3 regions of the Paenibacillus sp. FSL R10-2796 genome follow, and region 2 is predicted to be linked to each of the others. Evidence: riboswitches for the same ligand, from Rfam matches in the RefSeq annotation. Region 2 holds a riboswitch; each other region holds the start of a gene.
The links. Region 2 has a riboswitch for cyclic di-AMP ahead of NST58_RS27820 (alpha/beta hydrolase). Riboswitches for the same ligand answer to the same signal wherever they lie in the genome.
Positions count from the first base shown of each region.

Region 1 (5,660 bases), 1.7 Mb from region 2:
AGAAGACCTCATATAACTTTTAAGGAGTGCTAATGATGTCTACAAGCGAACAATATAACATTATGCTTTTAATGAGTTCTGTATCGCTGGCTACGGTTAGTAGAATGCTTCCGGATGGCTCCACTTTTATGGATTTCGTTCAAGGCGTATTGACTGGTGTTGCTATAGTGGGGATGTTGGCAGGATTGTGGATGTACGGTAAGGCGCGTAAGAGTAAAGTGTAATAGTAGGAACTGAATTTTCGGGGGTATCCTAACAGCCATTTATGGTTGTTGGGATATCCCCGTTTTTGAGTTGGCAATCTCTTTGTATACGAGCTGATATAGCTAACGGACCCAGCAGCACTTAAATGCAACAATCATCGAGATTTAGCAAGATATCGGACACTATAGTCGCTATTGGCATGAAAAATGGTGAATTAGTAGCTCTTTTAACCAAATAGTTGCACTGGAGTCCGATACTATGCTCAAAAGGCGATAAACGTGCAAGTAACGTCATCTGGGTCCGTAAGCCTTGTCTTGGTGGAAGATGATTAGGGCTTGCTTTAAGACGATCCAAGACGCTCATCGCTCGAGATTTTTACTGGAGTCCGAACGCCGGCCATATTTGTGGAAAAGCTTCAATTAAAGGCTCCTGAGTCCGTTAGATGCTTCATGCGCTCAAAGATCGTTTGAATTCTAGTCAGAGACTAAATTATAGAAAGATTTGCGCTCGTTAGTACATCCGCTTGGGCGGTCATCTGCTCCCGTACAGCTCTAAGCTGTGCTTTCAATGCAGGAACACTTTTTTGCAGAATAATGCTTATTTGAGAAAGAGGCAGCTTTAAGCCGTACCACAATACCTTCACAAGCTGTTCCTCCCAAGGTAATGCCTTAGCCGATAGAAGCGAGCGCCGGGCAAAAGAATCAGCACACTGGCGAATACAAGTGCGGTAAGCGTGGATAGAGAATAACTGAGGATCGAATTCATCCTGACGATATATTTTATGAAGCTCTGTGAAGGTGCGTATAGTAACCTTGTCCGCCTCATTAGATTGTTCTAACAACATGGAACTAAGTACGTAGACTTCATTAGTATACTTTTGGACACACTCTGCAAATTTAGTACTGTAGGTGGACTCGGGAGGTAAGGGGTCAGGCATGGTGAAACACGATCCTTTCAGAATGAGAGATTTGCTTGAATCTATAATATAGAAAAGTAAGAGATTGATTTATTGATGAGATCAGCGGTGTCTGGTTCCGGGCAACTGTGTTTCTGCTGGGAGGTACTGGATAAAGCTTTGGAAGGTTTGTAGTAGAGCCGTTCACTTCTGGAATTGCTCCCCCCTGCTGCAACACTGTACAGACGCCCTTGCTGAATATGCCCTGCCAAGGATTTACCCTGGAGCTTGGCCTTTAAATCCTGCAAAGCACCCTGAACTAGCTCAAGCTTAACCTGCTCCCAATCTGAACCTTCGCGGCGGACCTTATCCAGCGCTTCCTCAAGACGGCAATGACAGATAGCCCGTAAAAAAGAACTCCATTTAATGAGATCGAAATTTTTGGTGTTGGCAGAGATCAGACAAGCCCCCCAGCTGCAACCTCCCTTACAGGTGAGTTTTAGAATACCATAACGGCAGCCTTCAGCCCCTTCCATTCCATAGTGGATAGGCTCGGGTTCATCCAATACAAATACTTCAATGCGGGATAGTCTGCGCTGGTCCATAGTAGGGTTCCTCCTTAGATTTCCAAAAGCTTTAAGTCTACATGATGAGTGACACTAGCCTTTTCTACACAAGCGAGCATTTCCATTTTATTCTCACAGACTGCGGTATGCTCTAGCCATAGTCGGAACTTCTCTTTCCGTATAACAGATAGATGTAAGGGAAAGGTGCTGCGGGATCTCAAGACATACCAACCGGCGCTTACATCTTTCCAAGGCTCCTTGAAGGCTGTAAACCACGGGAGTTTTTGGTGTGATGACCAATCCTGCTGCTGCTGTTGTTCTCGAATTTTTTTATATATCTCATATACAATCTTAGAGTCTAAACAGTCTTTACAAGAAGAAGGTGTGCTGAACTGGCGAAGGGCTTGGATCTGGTTCTGGCCAAATGCATAGCCTACAATGTACCTGTGATTATGTTCTTCGAACCACAAGGCCCCGAAACAAACGTAATTTAGACTTATCGGCTCAAGCAGCCCTTGATGTATCCCTAAATAATAGTGCTTCAAAACATTCACCCCATCCAGCGTGCTATCACCTAATAAGCTCAGGTAACGCAAAAACCGCAGCAAGAGGAGGACCTCTGCTGCGGTTTTGGATTACAGGCAGATATACCTGGGCCAAAGCGTGGCGGATCAAGGGTCTCTCTCTTTACGCTTACGAGGTTAGCTGTCGGATTCGGACGGTGAGAGTCGCCCTACCTATTGAGACTTATGCAGTCTCCTTTGGATTCACCCCAAGTAGGCCAGGTGGCCTGATGGTTCCCCCGTTCCCTGCGAATGCAGGAACTCAGCGTTGATTGTTTTTCATGAATTAGATTCAACCCGAATCATACTCTTTTCAAGATTTTCTGTAAAAAACGGAAAATGTTCTTTTAGAGCAATTTTAACCATATCCTGCCGACTACGACTGAAAAACGAGGTAAATAGGTATTTATGGCGTGTTATCGCGCCTCTTTCTCGCTCAGCCTCAGCTTCTTGCGTTTCTACCTATAATGGGAATTTGCAGTATTTTCGCTCTAAAAAGGTGAATAAAATCACATGGGTTATAGATAGCGATTAAACGCTCCAAACTCGAGTAAACAAGAGATATAGAGAGATTAGATATCAAGTAAGCGCTATCTAATGGGAAAATAGTTTTTAATTTGCATTATTTTGGCATCATTCAGGTTTTACAAGTCTTCGTGCATAAGAGTATGATTACTCCTGTTTCAACGACAATCGAATATTTGATCCGCTTAATTTCCGGTAAGGAAAGCGGGGGAACCAACAATCGGCAGCCGATGTGAGAGTCGGAAGCCGATTATGGGGTGAATCCTGTAGAGGGTGTGAGTGAGCTCGCATCTATACAGGTAGGGCGACTCTCACCGCCCGAATCCGACAGCTAACCTCGTAAGCGTATGGAGAGAGGATGAGTGCAATGTGACCGCTAGCGAGCCACAGAGGAGATCCTTTGTGGCTTTTTGCTGTGCTCTTAGAAGCAAAGCATTTATGGAGGCCTCCCCTAAGAGGTCGCTAAATTCATCATTAGCGGTATTTGTAAGGCAGCGTCTAATGACGTGACACAACCGAGCTTTAGGTTGTGCCCGAAAATGACGATAGGTCAACATCCTTTCGGAGATTTTCGTTGCCTCCTTGTTGTAAATGAGCAGGAGGAGAAAAAAAGATGACGGATCAGAATGAATATGTGCTTGTATGTGCGCCTACAAAGGCGGGAGAACATTTCATTAAACTTCTGAAGTTCAGGGGTATTAAGATGGCGGGATTAACCAACAATGTGGCTGAGAAAGCTTTACTTGAGGAGCTCGGGATTGAGCAGGTTATTCTAGTGGATACCCGCCATCAGAGCACTTGGTTTCGCCCATCGTTCCCGGTAGGCAGGGTATATCTGTTTGAGAGCAGCTTTCCGCTTTGCTGCCGCTATATTCAGATGTGCCGTACCTGGACGACACAGCCGATTTTTGTGATTACAAGTTCAATAAATCCTAGATTGGTCTATAAAAGACTTGGTGCGAGCTATGTAATCTATTCCCATAGTGGTGATGCTGATTTTCTAATCGATAGATCACCTCATCAAGGATAATGGAAGGAGTGCGGAAGATATGATGGATCTGTATATGGTGGCTTCGTTAGCTGTAATTTACGGGTTATTTTATGGCTTTATGCGCTGGTGCGCAGGTGTAGTTGAGGATACGGGGAGGGATAAGCTGTGATTCTAGTAATCGCTGTTACCCTACTGTTGTTTATATATCTGGTTTACGCGTTGATTCATCCTGAGAAATTTTAAGGAGGGGCATTCATGGGCATTTTGCAAATAGTCGTCGTAATTGTAATTCTCATCTTGCTGGTCAAGCCGATGGGAACGTATTTATATCATGTATTTTCTAACGAACCGAATCGTACGGATCGCTGGTTTGCAGGCACAGAGAAAGGTATTTATAAGCTGATCGGCCTGAAAAAACGGGACGGAATGTCCTGGAAGAAGTATGCACTCAGCTTTGTTTTAACTAATATCGTACTGGTTGCTTTCAGTTATATTTTTCTAAGATTACAGCGGGGATTGCCGCTGAACCCGAATGGAATTGCCGATATGGAACAGACGCTTTCATTCAATACGGTGATCAGCTTTATGACCAATACGAACCTGCAGCATTATAGCGGGGAGACGGGACTATCGTATTTTTCACAAATGGCAGTCATCACGATGATGATGTTCACGTCTGCAGCGAGCGGATTTTCTGTTGCGGTTGCTTTTGTCAGAGGGATTACAGGACAGAAATCAGTCGGGAACTTTTTCGAGGACTTCGTAAAAGCACATATTCGTGTATTCATTCCATTAGCTCTGCTAGTTTCATTGGTGCTGGTAGGATTGCATGTGCCACAAACGCTCAAGCCATCGCTTGAGGTCACTACACTTGAAGGCCAGACGCAACAAATCGCTATCGGTCCAGTCGCTTCTTTGGAATCAATTAAACACTTAGGTACGAATGGTGGCGGCTTCTTCGGAGCCAATTCAGCACATCCTTTTGAGAACCCTAATCCACTTACGAACGTTCTGGAGATTCTCTCTATGTGGATGCTGCCAGCCTCTTTGCCATATATGTACGGGTTGTTCGCTAAGAACAAACGTCAGGGCTGGGTGATTTTCACAGCAATGATGACCTTGTTCGTACTACTGCTGGGATTGAATTATTATGCGGAAACCAAAGGCAATCCAGCTATCAATGCGCTGGGGATCGAGTCTTCGCAAGGCAGCATGGAAGGTAAAGAGGTACGTTTTGGTATCCCGCAATCTTCGCTGTTCACTTCGGTAACAACGGCAGCTACGACAGGTAGTGTTAACAATATGCATGATACGCTGACACCGCTGGGTGGCATTACCCCTCTGGCCCTAATGATGCTCAACAACGTCTTCGGGGGAAAAGGTGTCGGACTAATCAATATGCTGATGTATGCCATCATGGGTGTCTTCTTATGTGGACTAATGGTTGGCAGAACACCAGAGTTTCTCGGGCGAAAGATAGAAGCCAAGGAGATGAAGCTAATTGCGATTGCTATCCTTGTGCATCCATTCATTATCCTTGTACCAACAGCAGGTGCGTTCTTAACGGACTTGGGCAACGGTTCCATCACGAATCCCGGATTCCATGGACTTAGCCAAGTGTTATATGAATATGTCTCTTCTGCCGCGAACAATGGTTCAGGATTTGAAGGGCTTGCGGACAACACCACCTTTTGGAATGTTACAACCGGAATCGTAATGCTGCTTGGCCGTTATGTCTCTATAATCGCGATGCTGGCAGTTGCAGGATCACTGATCCAGAAGAAGCCAGTTCCTGAGACGATTGGCACATTCCGCACAGACAATGGTCTGTTCACCGGAATTCTGATTGGTACCGTAGTAATTATCGGGGCTCTGACGTTTCTGCCAGTCATTGTGCTCGGCCCGATTGCAGAATA
Region 1 covers NZ_CP150178.1:661,087-666,746, forward strand. The annotation lists gene NST58_RS03110 (ABC transporter permease) at 1-1, shown strand, start outside; gene NST58_RS03115 (hypothetical protein) at 33-224, shown strand; gene NST58_RS03120 (hypothetical protein) at 689-1,141, opposite strand; gene NST58_RS03125 (hypothetical protein) at 1,183-1,704, opposite strand; gene NST58_RS03130 (hypothetical protein) at 1,719-2,273, opposite strand; cyclic di-AMP (ydaO/yuaA leader) riboswitch at 2,342-2,506, opposite strand; cyclic di-AMP (ydaO/yuaA leader) riboswitch at 2,926-3,115, shown strand; gene NST58_RS03135 (hypothetical protein) at 3,367-3,783, shown strand; gene kdpA (potassium-transporting ATPase subunit KdpA) at 4,000-5,660, shown strand, end outside.
Region 1: another riboswitch for cyclic di-AMP. It lies ahead of NST58_RS03130 (hypothetical protein); the one in region 2 lies ahead of NST58_RS27820 (alpha/beta hydrolase).

Region 2 (5,660 bases):
TTGACGAATGATCAGGCCCGTGCCGCTCCCTTTAGCCATTTCCGAGGCATGTCCCAGTAGCCCAAATCCGGTAACATCTGTACAAGCATGTACATCATAAGGCTCCATGATTTCAGCCGCTTTTTTATTCAAAGTAGACATTACTGTCGTAAGGCGTGTGGTTTCTTCAGGAGATAGCTGATCCTTTTTAATGGAAGTTGTTAAGATCCCCACACCGATAGGCTTCGTTAGAATCAGCTTGTCTCCCACCTTGGCGCCCGCATTCGTTCTCACTTTGTCAGGATGCACAAGGCCCGTAACGGCCAATCCGAATTTGGGCTCTTTATCGTCGATGGAATGTCCGCCCACAAGAGTAGCTCCTGCTTCCTGTACTTTATCCGCTGCACCGCGCAAAATGTCACCGAGAATGCTTTTATCTAAAACAGAAATAGGAAAGGCCACAATATTAAGCACCGTAAGCGGCTTTCCACCCATCGCATAAATATCACTTAATGCATTGGCTGCTGCAATTTGACCAAATGAATAGGGATCATCCACGATCGGCGTGAAAAAATCAACAGTTTGCACTAACGCTAATTCATCACTTAAACGATACACCCCTGCATCATCACTAGTATCAAGACCTACTAGTAGATCCGGGTTAGGAACAGTTGGTGGCAGACTACGAATAACCTGCATGAGATCGGCGGGACCGATTTTGCAGCCGCAGCCCCCTTTTGAAGATAATGAAGTCAGTTTTATAGTTTCAGCTTGAGACATCATGACTCAGCTCCTTTAGTATGAATTATCTTAATCTTACACGAGTAGATCGCATTGTACAAAATGCAAGAGTAGCAGATGTGCTGCTTGTTACGCCTTCCTCTATACACTTACCATCACTACTTAGGTCTACCGTTCTTTCCCACGTCGGGTGAGCTATATTTGATGCTGTGGTAGGGTGGGGACATTAAGTGGCGTTCTAGGTACAATATGCTTGTAAATGTTCAACATCCATCGGTTAGTAAAATAACCAAAGGCTGGCTCATTCGTAGATTTTACTACTGATAAGCCAGCCTTTAATTGGATGTCCATTATATTAGGGAAATCCTCCCTAATGTTCATCGATAATCGCTTTAAAATGAGGTTTTTAGGGAATTCCTCCCTAAAAATTCATGCAAATACCCATTTATGGCTAAAAACATCCTATTATTAGGGAGGATTTCCCTAATCTACGTTCTAGGAGCCATAATCTCCTTCATTTTAGGGAGAATTCCCCTAAAGTTCTTCCCAGAAAGACGACCCATAGCCAGCTCATTCCGCCCTGGCTATGGGACGCCTATTTTCTCACTTAAACGCTTCGCTTGTGAAGGTCTCCCTATAGATCAGCTAATCTGCTGACTGCCCTGCTGCTTCTCTAAGAAACGCTGAAGAATCGCATTGAATTGCTCCGGCTGGCACAGATTACTTGGATCTAATGCGTTCGGAATAATCGCCAACTGCGCCTGCGGCAGCTGAGACACCATTTCCTTCATACAATTCACTCCAAATTCATTAAAGTCCCCCACAATACATAATGCAGGACGTTTAAAAGCCTTTAAACATCTGGTGTAATCAACATGGCTCGTAGCCAGCCTTTGCCGATATAACTCCCGGGGGCGTTTGTCCAGCAGTCCTCTTCTAATCTCATTGTAGGCCAGACTCCAGCGCTCTCGGTACATCATCCGAATCGAAGGCAACACCAGCTCGCTTGGGAGATAATACATTAGTAAACTGCAATATGCTGCCATAGTTTGTATTTTCCCTACTATTGTTGATCCGTGAGTCCTACAAAAGCTATCCGCGACCACAATGGCTTTTACACGCTCAGGATATTGTTTGGCAATATGCTGAACGACTAAGCCACCATAGGCGATTCCTACAAAAACTGCTTCACGGATACCTAGGTCATTCAACAGCATAATCAGATCCAGACATTGCGTCTCAATAATCTCATGTGGGGCCTCCAGCAGTTTACCAGACTTGCCATTCCCCCGTAAATCGCACAAAATCACTTTATATTTATCGGAAAAATACTCCAGCTGTGGTTTGAACATACTGTGTGTTAATCCATGTCCATGGATAAACACAACCGGAGTGCCAGTTCCATTGATTTCATAATAGAGCGAAGTTCCGTTCAGTTTAGCGATAGGCAAAGGTAACACCTCTTTCATAATAAATTCTACGACTATATCTGCTTAAAAACGCAGCAAAAAACCACAGAGGGATTCTCTGTGGCTATTCATCACTAAACACGCCATTCATCCTCTCTCCATACGCTTACGAGGTTAGCTGTCGGATTCGGGCAGTGAGAGTTGCCCTACCTGCAGGGATGCATATTATGCACCCGGAACAGGATTCACCCCATAACCAGTGCCGACTCTCACATCGGCTGCCAGTTGTTGGTTCCCCCGCTTTCCAGAAACGGAAATTAAGCGGATTGCTTATGTAATTGTAAATTTAAGATAATTCTCAGTTCTGAGATGAATCATACTCTTGTAAGGTTTTCTTGTAAAGGAGGGCTCTGGTCAAAATAATGTTGAAAGCAATGCTTTTCATTTCATATTAAGCATACTCTTCATTTTCTCTTTCTTTTGCTCTTGTTTACTCGTTTTCTTTAGAAAAACAGCTCTGAAGCAAGCGAAAAAGGGGGTGATTCACCAGTACTTTCCTATTTAATAAGAAACGACAATCTTCAATACCAATATTGGGCCAGTTTCTGTACCTTGGGGTGTTCGTCGTTTCTATGTCCCCGATCCGTTTGGCAAGCTTGTTAATATTATTTCACATGAACAGCACGAATGATTTCATAAAAAAGAAAAAAGCTAAGCAGAATCAGAGATCTCCCCCTGTCCACTTAGCTTCCTTTTACAATACTATGGCTACAAAAGATCGGCGTTTTTCAATGCATGCTCCCAGCTTGGAAAAAAGAACAGCGCACTTCTCATAAGCTCTGGGTCGCTTTGCTTCACTTGTTTTTTACTGATCGAGCTTCCGTCGCTTTGCAGCTTTTTGATCCGACTTAATACTTCATCAGCCTCCAAAGGAATTTCCATTGAAACACTCCTTTCTCAGTGACCTGTTTCCCTTCATTTTCTCCATAATATGTTTATTTATTCCGTACTCTTAATTTCCCCAGATTAAACCATCTGATAGATGGGTTGTTCAGCAATGAACCGGGTAGGAAGCATGGGATATTTGTCTGCTAAGATTTCAGCTAAATATTTCATCCCCGGTGCTTCACTCTCCGCATGACCTAACATGATGAGCGCTTTAGATTTGCCTTGGTGCCCTGCATCCCGCACATATTCCGGAGTCTCCCACTCTGGTCCTTCTCCAGCAATAATTAAATCAAGATTGTGATCATTAAAAAGCGGAATAGCCATCATCCCGCCTCCTCTGTAACCTACTAATATCCCTACGCGTTTGCAGGACAGAGACAGGTCACCAGCAGCGCGTACATAAGAGATGCCTAGCTTACTTTTAATATACTGAGCAGCTTCCATTACAGTCATAGCAGGAATAGTGAGAATCGTAGCAGCCGCTTGCTGCTCTTCCACATAGTCTGACCAATCCAGCTCTCGCAGCAAGCCCATCATAATCCCATCCGGCTCTTGCCGATGCCAATAATCATGATAACGAAAAATAGCTATTGGGGAATGTTCGATCAGACTTTTTTTCGCATGATAAACCGGATCACCTTCTAACCACTCGCTCGCTGCATGATGGCTATAAAATACACCTTCATGCGTGATCAGCAAATTGGCTCCTAACGCTATTGCTTGCTCCACAATATTTTGTGTGGCAGAGAAGGCCGTAATAATCCCTGTGACTTCAGTTTCCGGTTCCCCTGAGTTCAGAATATCCACAGTCCCTTCTACCTGTTCCACAGTTCCCATTAAATCTTTCAAAATCGCTCTAATCGTGAGGCTCACTATCATCATCCCTCGGTTCAAAATCTAATAAATCTTTCTGCCTTTAAGATCCTCAATTCCGCTCTTACGATAAAAATACGTATTGATCCGATCTCTCCATTCCTGCGCATGCTCTGCTTGCTCTTCAAGACGTTGCTTCACTTGCACATACAATCCACTATCCATGCTGCCTTCAAGTGATTTCCATGTTGCTAGAAGCTGTGCAGCCTGCTCTGCCCCCTCGAAATGAGTATCGTAGATATGTTGTATAACCGTTTGCCCCGATTGCAGAACATGCGTGTATGGAACATGATGGAAGAACAGCAGCAGCTCTTCTGGACAAGACGCTAGATTCTCATAATTTGATGCATTAAGACCCATATACTGTCCGCTATACCCCGTTCCCGATTTGACTGAACGATCCACACCAATGCCCTTATGATCCGCATAATGGTACGTTCCCCACTTGGCGTATTCATATCCATCCACATTCGGCCCATAATGATGATCCGGATTAACCATCCAGCCCACACCTAATGGAGCTGTGTAAGATTCGTAAATCCTCCATGAGTCCATTAACATCCCGCGAATAGCAGCCACTAGACCTTCATCAGTGCCAAAGGTAAGGCGAATCCATTCCTCAGCTATTTCTTTTGCCGTCAGCTCCGGATTCCAAATTAATCTCCCATATCCATACAGATTGGCTTGAGCTAACCCATGCCCCGTCCAGTTCATGTCATCCCCAACATTTGTTACAGCAGCCACACCATTATATTTATTTCCCCACACCGATCCGTCCACAATATGTTTCACAAGCGTAGTTTGCCCTTTGGCATAAGTATTGAAATCAAGGACTTCTTTCCACTGTGGAACGAGATAACAGAGATGCCGCTGCTGCCCCGTATATTCTTGAGCAATCTGAAACTCCATCAGATGATTGGTATGTTCCAGTGCGCCAAACAGCGGAGATACCGGTTCTCTGACTTGAAAATCCATCGGTCCATTCTTGATTTGCAGCACTACATTATCATTAAATCGGCCATCCAATGGTTTGAAATGATCATACGCTGCTCTGGCCCGATCTGTCTTACGGTCACGCCAATCCTGCTTGCAGTTATATACGAAACAACGCCAAATCACGATTCCGCCAAACGGCTCCAGTGCTTCTCCCAGCATATTAGCGCCATCGGCATGGTCACGCCCGTAAGTGAATGGCCCTGGTCGATTTTCTGAATCTGCTTTGACCACAAACCCGCCAAAATCAGGGATCACTCGATAAACCTCACCCGCCTTATCTTTCCACCATTGCCGCACCGCTGGGTCCAGTGGATCAGCTGTCTCCAATGCTCCGATCTGTATCGGGCTGGCGAAGTTAGCACTGAGGAATAGCTTAATTCCGTATACGCGGAATATTCCTGCAATTAACGCGATATCAGGCAAATATTGCTCCGTTATAAATAGAGATTCAAGCTCATGAACATTCACATTGTTAATCGAAATCGCGTTGATCCCCACAGAGGACATCAATCTGGCATAATCACGCAGCCGCTTTGTATCGTTAAGAAATTGATTGGACTCGTAAAAAAAGGACCGTCCAGCATAGCCACGTTCAATACTGCCATCAAAATTATCCCAGTGATTAATCATTCGCAGGCCGTTCACCGGATTCATAGACAAATTCAGAGCGTCTATCTCGCTTTCTGTTCCTATCAGCCGTAACAGATGGAATAC
Region 2 covers NZ_CP150178.1:6,240,338-6,245,997, forward strand. The annotation lists gene selD (selenide, water dikinase SelD) at 1-759, opposite strand, end outside; gene NST58_RS27820 (alpha/beta hydrolase) at 1,362-2,171, opposite strand; cyclic di-AMP (ydaO/yuaA leader) riboswitch at 2,277-2,463, opposite strand; partial or broken gene NST58_RS27825 (glyoxalase) at 2,725-2,820, shown strand; gene NST58_RS27830 (hypothetical protein) at 2,898-3,071, opposite strand; gene NST58_RS27835 (Nif3-like dinuclear metal center hexameric protein) at 3,156-3,956, opposite strand; gene NST58_RS27840 (alpha-glucuronidase family glycosyl hydrolase) at 3,975-5,660, opposite strand, start outside.

Region 3 (5,660 bases), 1.2 Mb from region 2:
GATCTATCTCTCGATCAGGATAACGACTCAAGGCTGTCTGGACGATGGCATCTACGAATAGTTTGCCTAAACCATGGCCGCATAGATCGGGGCGCATCCCAACTCCTAAACGGACGACTCCTTCCATCGGGAACAACTGTGCGAATCCGCACAAAACCTCTTGTTCATTTAATATGGAGATATATTGTTCCTCCCGGAGCTGCGGATCACCAAACTCGATGCCAAGAGCCTGCATCTGCTCCCACGGCATCCAGCCATAAATATTATATGGGGGCGTATAGCTCCACTTACAAATAGCTTCTCCGTGAATTGCCTCCATAGGAACAACATGAAAAGTTACCGAGGGATTTATCATAAAGTCAACGATCTCCTTTCACGAGGACATTGCTATATTACTAATTATATACAAAATGGGGGAGGTTCGACTCAGAAACTTTATATGAGAGGAATGTTTTACAAATTATGAGAGGGGTAAATAAGTAATAAGACAAAAAAACAAGCTCTCCTCCAAGAGTTACCTTGGAAAAGAGCCTATGTACGTTACTTATTGCACATCATCATTGTCTTCCGATTCAGCAGCAACCGATTGATAAGCGTCTGTGCTCATAATGCGCTTGGCACCAACGTAGCGTTTCACGTAGTAGCTATCACTCAGAGAGCTAATCGTAACACCGCGTGAGGTAGAAGCGTGTGCGAACTTACCTTCACCGACATAAATGCCGACATGTGAGACACCTTTGCCACTTGTATTGAAGAATACAAGATCTCCGGCTCTTATATCATCACGGGAGATTGCTGTGCCCATTTGATATTGGGAACCTGATTGGTGTGGAAGGTTAATGCCAATCTTATCAAACACATACATTGTAAATCCGGAGCAATCAAATCCGTTAGTGGATATACCGCCGGATACGTATTTAGTACCGATGGCCTTGTCAATCACTTTATCCATTTTGGAATCTGCGAAAGCGCTTCCTGCTCCGATGGTGAGGATGATGGAAAAGCTTAGTACTGCTGCTGCTAACTTCTTCTTCAAAAGTGTATACCCCTTCCAAATGCCTACGAGGTTAGCTTAAGGGTTCGGTTGAAGGTCCCCTATGACCCCTCTATATAATGGAGGTCAATTCACCCAAAGTTGGTTCCCCCGTTTTCCTAATAGTTAGGAAACTCGGCTCATACTGTTGATTAGGATTAGCTTGTAATCAATACATGACAAAACCTTTGTAAATAACAACTTAATGATTACAAAAATGTTACTAAAATCTCACTGCGCTAATTGTAACAAACAGAAAGCCGCTTGGCAATCGTTTTTAACATATTAATGCAGAAAAATTGGCATTTTTACGGTAGAAAGGCATATGTAAGCGTTAATAATGACCTAATTTTTAATATAATTGCAATTTTTATCAAATAAACGTGTTTCAATTGGGCTCTATTAGTGTAAAAATATATTATGGAAAAAAGAAAAACCCGAATTTGATTACGGGAATAATCAGATTCAGGTTCATATAGTTGTAATTATGAGGTTATAGTTGTGAGGAAGGTTTCAATCGAAGGCTACAGCTTGATAAGCTGAAGTACTCATTACTCTTTTAGCGCCAACATAACGATTGGCCCAGTAGGTCTGACTGAGTGAAGTGATGGTCACTCCACGCGAAGAGGACGATTGTGCGAATTTTCCGTTTCCAACATAAATGCCGACATGGGATACTCCATTGCCAAGTGTGTTAAAGAACACTAGATCACCAGAACGCAGATTGCTTTTGGATACAGCAGTTCCAACGCTATATTGAGCTTTTGATGTACGAGGTAAAGTAAGACCCACATTCTTGAATACATATTTTGTAAATCCAGAGCAATCAAATCCGGCAGTGCTTGTACCTCCGGTTTTATAGGCAACTCCAATAGTCTTTGAGATTACAGTGTCCATCTTAGAGTCGGCAAAGGCGCTTCCTCCACCAATAGATAATGCCATTACAAGTCCTAGCGCCGCAGCGACGCATTTTTTTCTTAAATTATGTCTTTTCAAAAGATGTACTCCTTCCAAGGCCTGCGAGGTTAGCTTAAGGGTTCGGTAGAAGATTCCCTATGATCCCTGTAAAGCGAGATCAATTCACCCAAAATATGGTTCCCCCACTTCCCGGTGCAAAGGAATTAGGCGTGTTAAGCACCAAGAGAATGACGTTTCGACAGTTACACTTACGATAAATACATTTAGTTATGTAGGAATCGTTTCAATTGATTACAAAATTGTTACTAATAGCACAGGACTTATTGTAACAGAGCTTTTATGATTTTGCAAATACTCTTAAGTTATCCGTAATGAGAAAAAGTCCCAGCTCCTGAATACAGGAATTGGGACCTTTTTATTATGTCAAATAAGGTTAATTTATTGTGGAAATGCTTTGCTACGCCATAGATGATATTGTGCAGAGATTCCCCACATTTTTAAGAGCGTAGAAGGTAGTGGTGAGATTTGCCGTATTATAAGTGCCGGCAGGCCGGGACAGAACAGACCCGTCAGTCCGCACACTAGCAGTAAGAGCAAGCCTCCCGCACCAAGTACAATGGAAACACCTATAGCAGGAATCAGTGACCGCAAGCAGATGAACAGTGAGGAGAACATTCCTGTACCGCCGGTGTAACCAAACTGCATATATAGAAGAAACAGGCGCACGATAAAAATATATATAAGCCATGCCAATACGTATGGTACTAAATGAAGTAACAAAGTGTAGTTAAACAAAGAGGATAAGAACAGCCCGTACATTTTTGGAGCAAGCCAGTAAAGCGGCAGCAGGGTCAGCACCCATTCGATTAGGCTAAAGACTAAGACAGGTAGTCCATAGATCTTCATGCCGGGGAAAAAGAACAGCCCGCGCTCGCCCTTTCGCTCCTGGTGCAGCTCATGCAGCAATCCTGCCCTTATGAAAGGAGAAAGCAGAAGTCGCAAGACAACAAGTCCTAGAAGCATCCATAACCAAGTGCGTATCGCAGGGTCAGTATTCAAGCTGAACTGTCCCTCGATATAATACAACAGTCTGCCCATACCGCTGCCGCCGGCGTCTTTATCTGGATAGCGCAGTAGAATTGGAATAATAGCAGATCGGATGAAACCATACATAAAGTAGCCCCAGAGCAGTCGGTAGATGAAGAGCAGAATTAAAATATAAAATTGCTCCTTCATGCTTTGCCAGCCGCGGGTTATCGATGTTCTCACAATCATTCACCTCACCAGACAAGAGTTCCGAGCACGGTTTCAAGTAGTTTAGTTACACTTAACGTCCAGCGAGAGAGCGTCTTGGGCTCTATTTCCGCCAGCCTAAAGTTGTTTAAATGTTTGCTCTCCAATAAGATGGAATGCTCAGGGTCAATCTCAGCAGAGAGAAGAGGCTTATCGCTTAACAATTGAAACGTAGTCTCTGCTCCTTCACCGTTCCAGACCCGCTGCACCGAAGAGCTGTCGGCGAATGTGAATTTCACGGGAACATCAACGTAATGGCTCCCTTTATTTGAAATCTTCACTAATGATTCGTAGCTTTGAGCATCGCCGCTGTTATTTTTTTTAAAAGTAATCGTATCTACTGAGAAGTCAGGCGCACCATCACCATAAATGTAATCATCGAAATAGGCCTGCCATGATTTTTTGGTTACCTTCTCAACGACTTTCTGAAAATCTGACGTAGCGGGATGCTGGAAACGGAACTTACGAGCGTAGGAGGACATGATGTTGTTCATTGCTTTGGTACCTACCTGGCGTTCGATATCTTTAAGTACAAGCTTGCCGCGGATATAAACATTTCGGCTATAGGAATCCGCCCCTGCATATTTCCACGTTTCCAGATTTAACGGCTCAGGTATAGTCACCAGGCTGGCCTGTAAAGGCAAATTAGACTTGATACCGTATTCTTGTTCCATAAGTCTGTCTTCGGCATAGGAAGTAAAGCTTTCATCCAGCCAAGCCTCTTCGAATTCATTACTGGCTACCATACCGTAGAAGTATTGATGGCCGATCTCATGAATGACGGTTCTTTCAAGTGAGGTATCTGGAGAAGAATCTGCGGCCCCAAAGGCTGTAATAAGTGTAGGATATTCCATTCCTCCAGCGCCGTTTCCCTCCTTAGGTGGGACGATAATAGACAGCGTAGAGTAGGGATAAGGGCCATACCATTTGCTGAAGTAGGTCAGGGCAGCCTTGGCAGCTTGAAGGTAACGCTCTTGTAAGTCTTTGTGCAGTGGGTCGAGATACACCTTAATTCGTACTCCAGGCACTTCCGGCGTAGAGAAAGCTTCCTCTGCTACTGTAAAATCAGGGGATGCAGCCCAAGCGAAGTCGTGGACATCATCGGCGTAGAACTGATATATTTTTTGATCTTGTTTGAGCTTGGCATTTTTTACAGGAAATCCGGTCGCAGCCACCGTATAGTTGGAAGGAACGGCAATCGTTACATTAAAGATGCCAAAATCACTGTAAAACTCAGAGGTCCCGTGATACTGATGCAGGTCCCAGCCTTCTTCTTTAACTCCGCGTGTGCCCTTAGGCTCGTATACACTAAGCTTAGGGAACCATTGCCCAGCCATAACGAAGTTACCTGAAGCACCCATGCGAGCAAAGATTTTGGGCAGCTGGACTTCATACTGAAGCTTAAGTGTTACACTTTCCCCACCATTAACAGGCTGAGGAAGATGTACCTTTAGAAGCGTCTTATCGTTGATATTGCCGTCATCAGGTTGAACATATTGCACTCTTTGCATTAGCGAAGTTCCCTCTGTCGTGCGCAGATCGGTCAGCGTCATATTTCCGAAGCCGTTCTCAGGCATGCTGTCGCCTCTGAGCGTCCCCCCGGATTCCTTCATAAAGGTGGTATCTGATGAGGCGAATGCATTTGGATACATGTGAAAATATAAATCACTTACTGGCTTTACTCCGGGGTGTGTCCAGGTTACTGTCTCAGAAGCTTTTAAGGTTTCTGTGTCAGGAACAAGCTGGACATCAATGTGATACTCGACTACCCGCTGGCTTAAAGCCTCCTCTGCCGGGACGGGTGCGCTCTCAGGCAATACCTGCTGTGGTACGGCTGCAGGCGCTGTGCCGCTGGAGGACTTGGCCTCTTTTGAAGCAAAGCTAGTAACAGAAGCTGTTGAGCTATCCCCTGAAAAGGCCCATATTCCTCCTCCCAGCAGCGCGAGGATGGCCAGGGTCGCAAAGATGATGTACTTTAATGACAGTGACTTCATAGTGTGATTCCTCCCGTGACAAGCATCTACGGGATGTATATGTTTGCAATCGCCGCATTATTAGCTAAAATTAAATTATTCGTAAGAGGAAGGGTGTGCACTCGTGGACAACATACAGCCGGAGGGCAAGAAACAGATTGCCTTAAATATTGTGAACGCTAAAAGTAAACATAAAGGCTTTGGAGCAGGCTCTATAGATCTCAACAACGTTTCACCTGTCATTATTGATGGTGATGTGGCGGTTATTGATATCGGTGCCATGCATGCCAAGAGCAAGGTGGAAAAAGGAATTAAATTTTCCATGAATCGTGAAGATGTACCGAATGGAAGACAGGTTTGGGTGGTATGGGTAGCGGTAGACCGTACATTGGAAGCTCAATTTTATGGTGGAATCACAGCCTGTGAAATGTGGATTGATACAG
Region 3 covers NZ_CP150178.1:112,793-118,452, forward strand. The annotation lists gene NST58_RS00535 (GNAT family N-acetyltransferase) at 1-355, opposite strand, end outside; gene NST58_RS00540 (C40 family peptidase) at 545-997, opposite strand; cyclic di-AMP (ydaO/yuaA leader) riboswitch at 1,042-1,184, opposite strand; gene NST58_RS00545 (C40 family peptidase) at 1,547-1,975, opposite strand; cyclic di-AMP (ydaO/yuaA leader) riboswitch at 2,033-2,171, opposite strand; gene NST58_RS00550 (hypothetical protein) at 2,390-3,220, opposite strand; gene NST58_RS00555 (M1 family metallopeptidase) at 3,232-5,238, opposite strand; gene NST58_RS00560 (YwhD family protein) at 5,342-5,660, shown strand, end outside.
Region 3: another riboswitch for cyclic di-AMP. It lies ahead of NST58_RS00545 (C40 family peptidase); the one in region 2 lies ahead of NST58_RS27820 (alpha/beta hydrolase).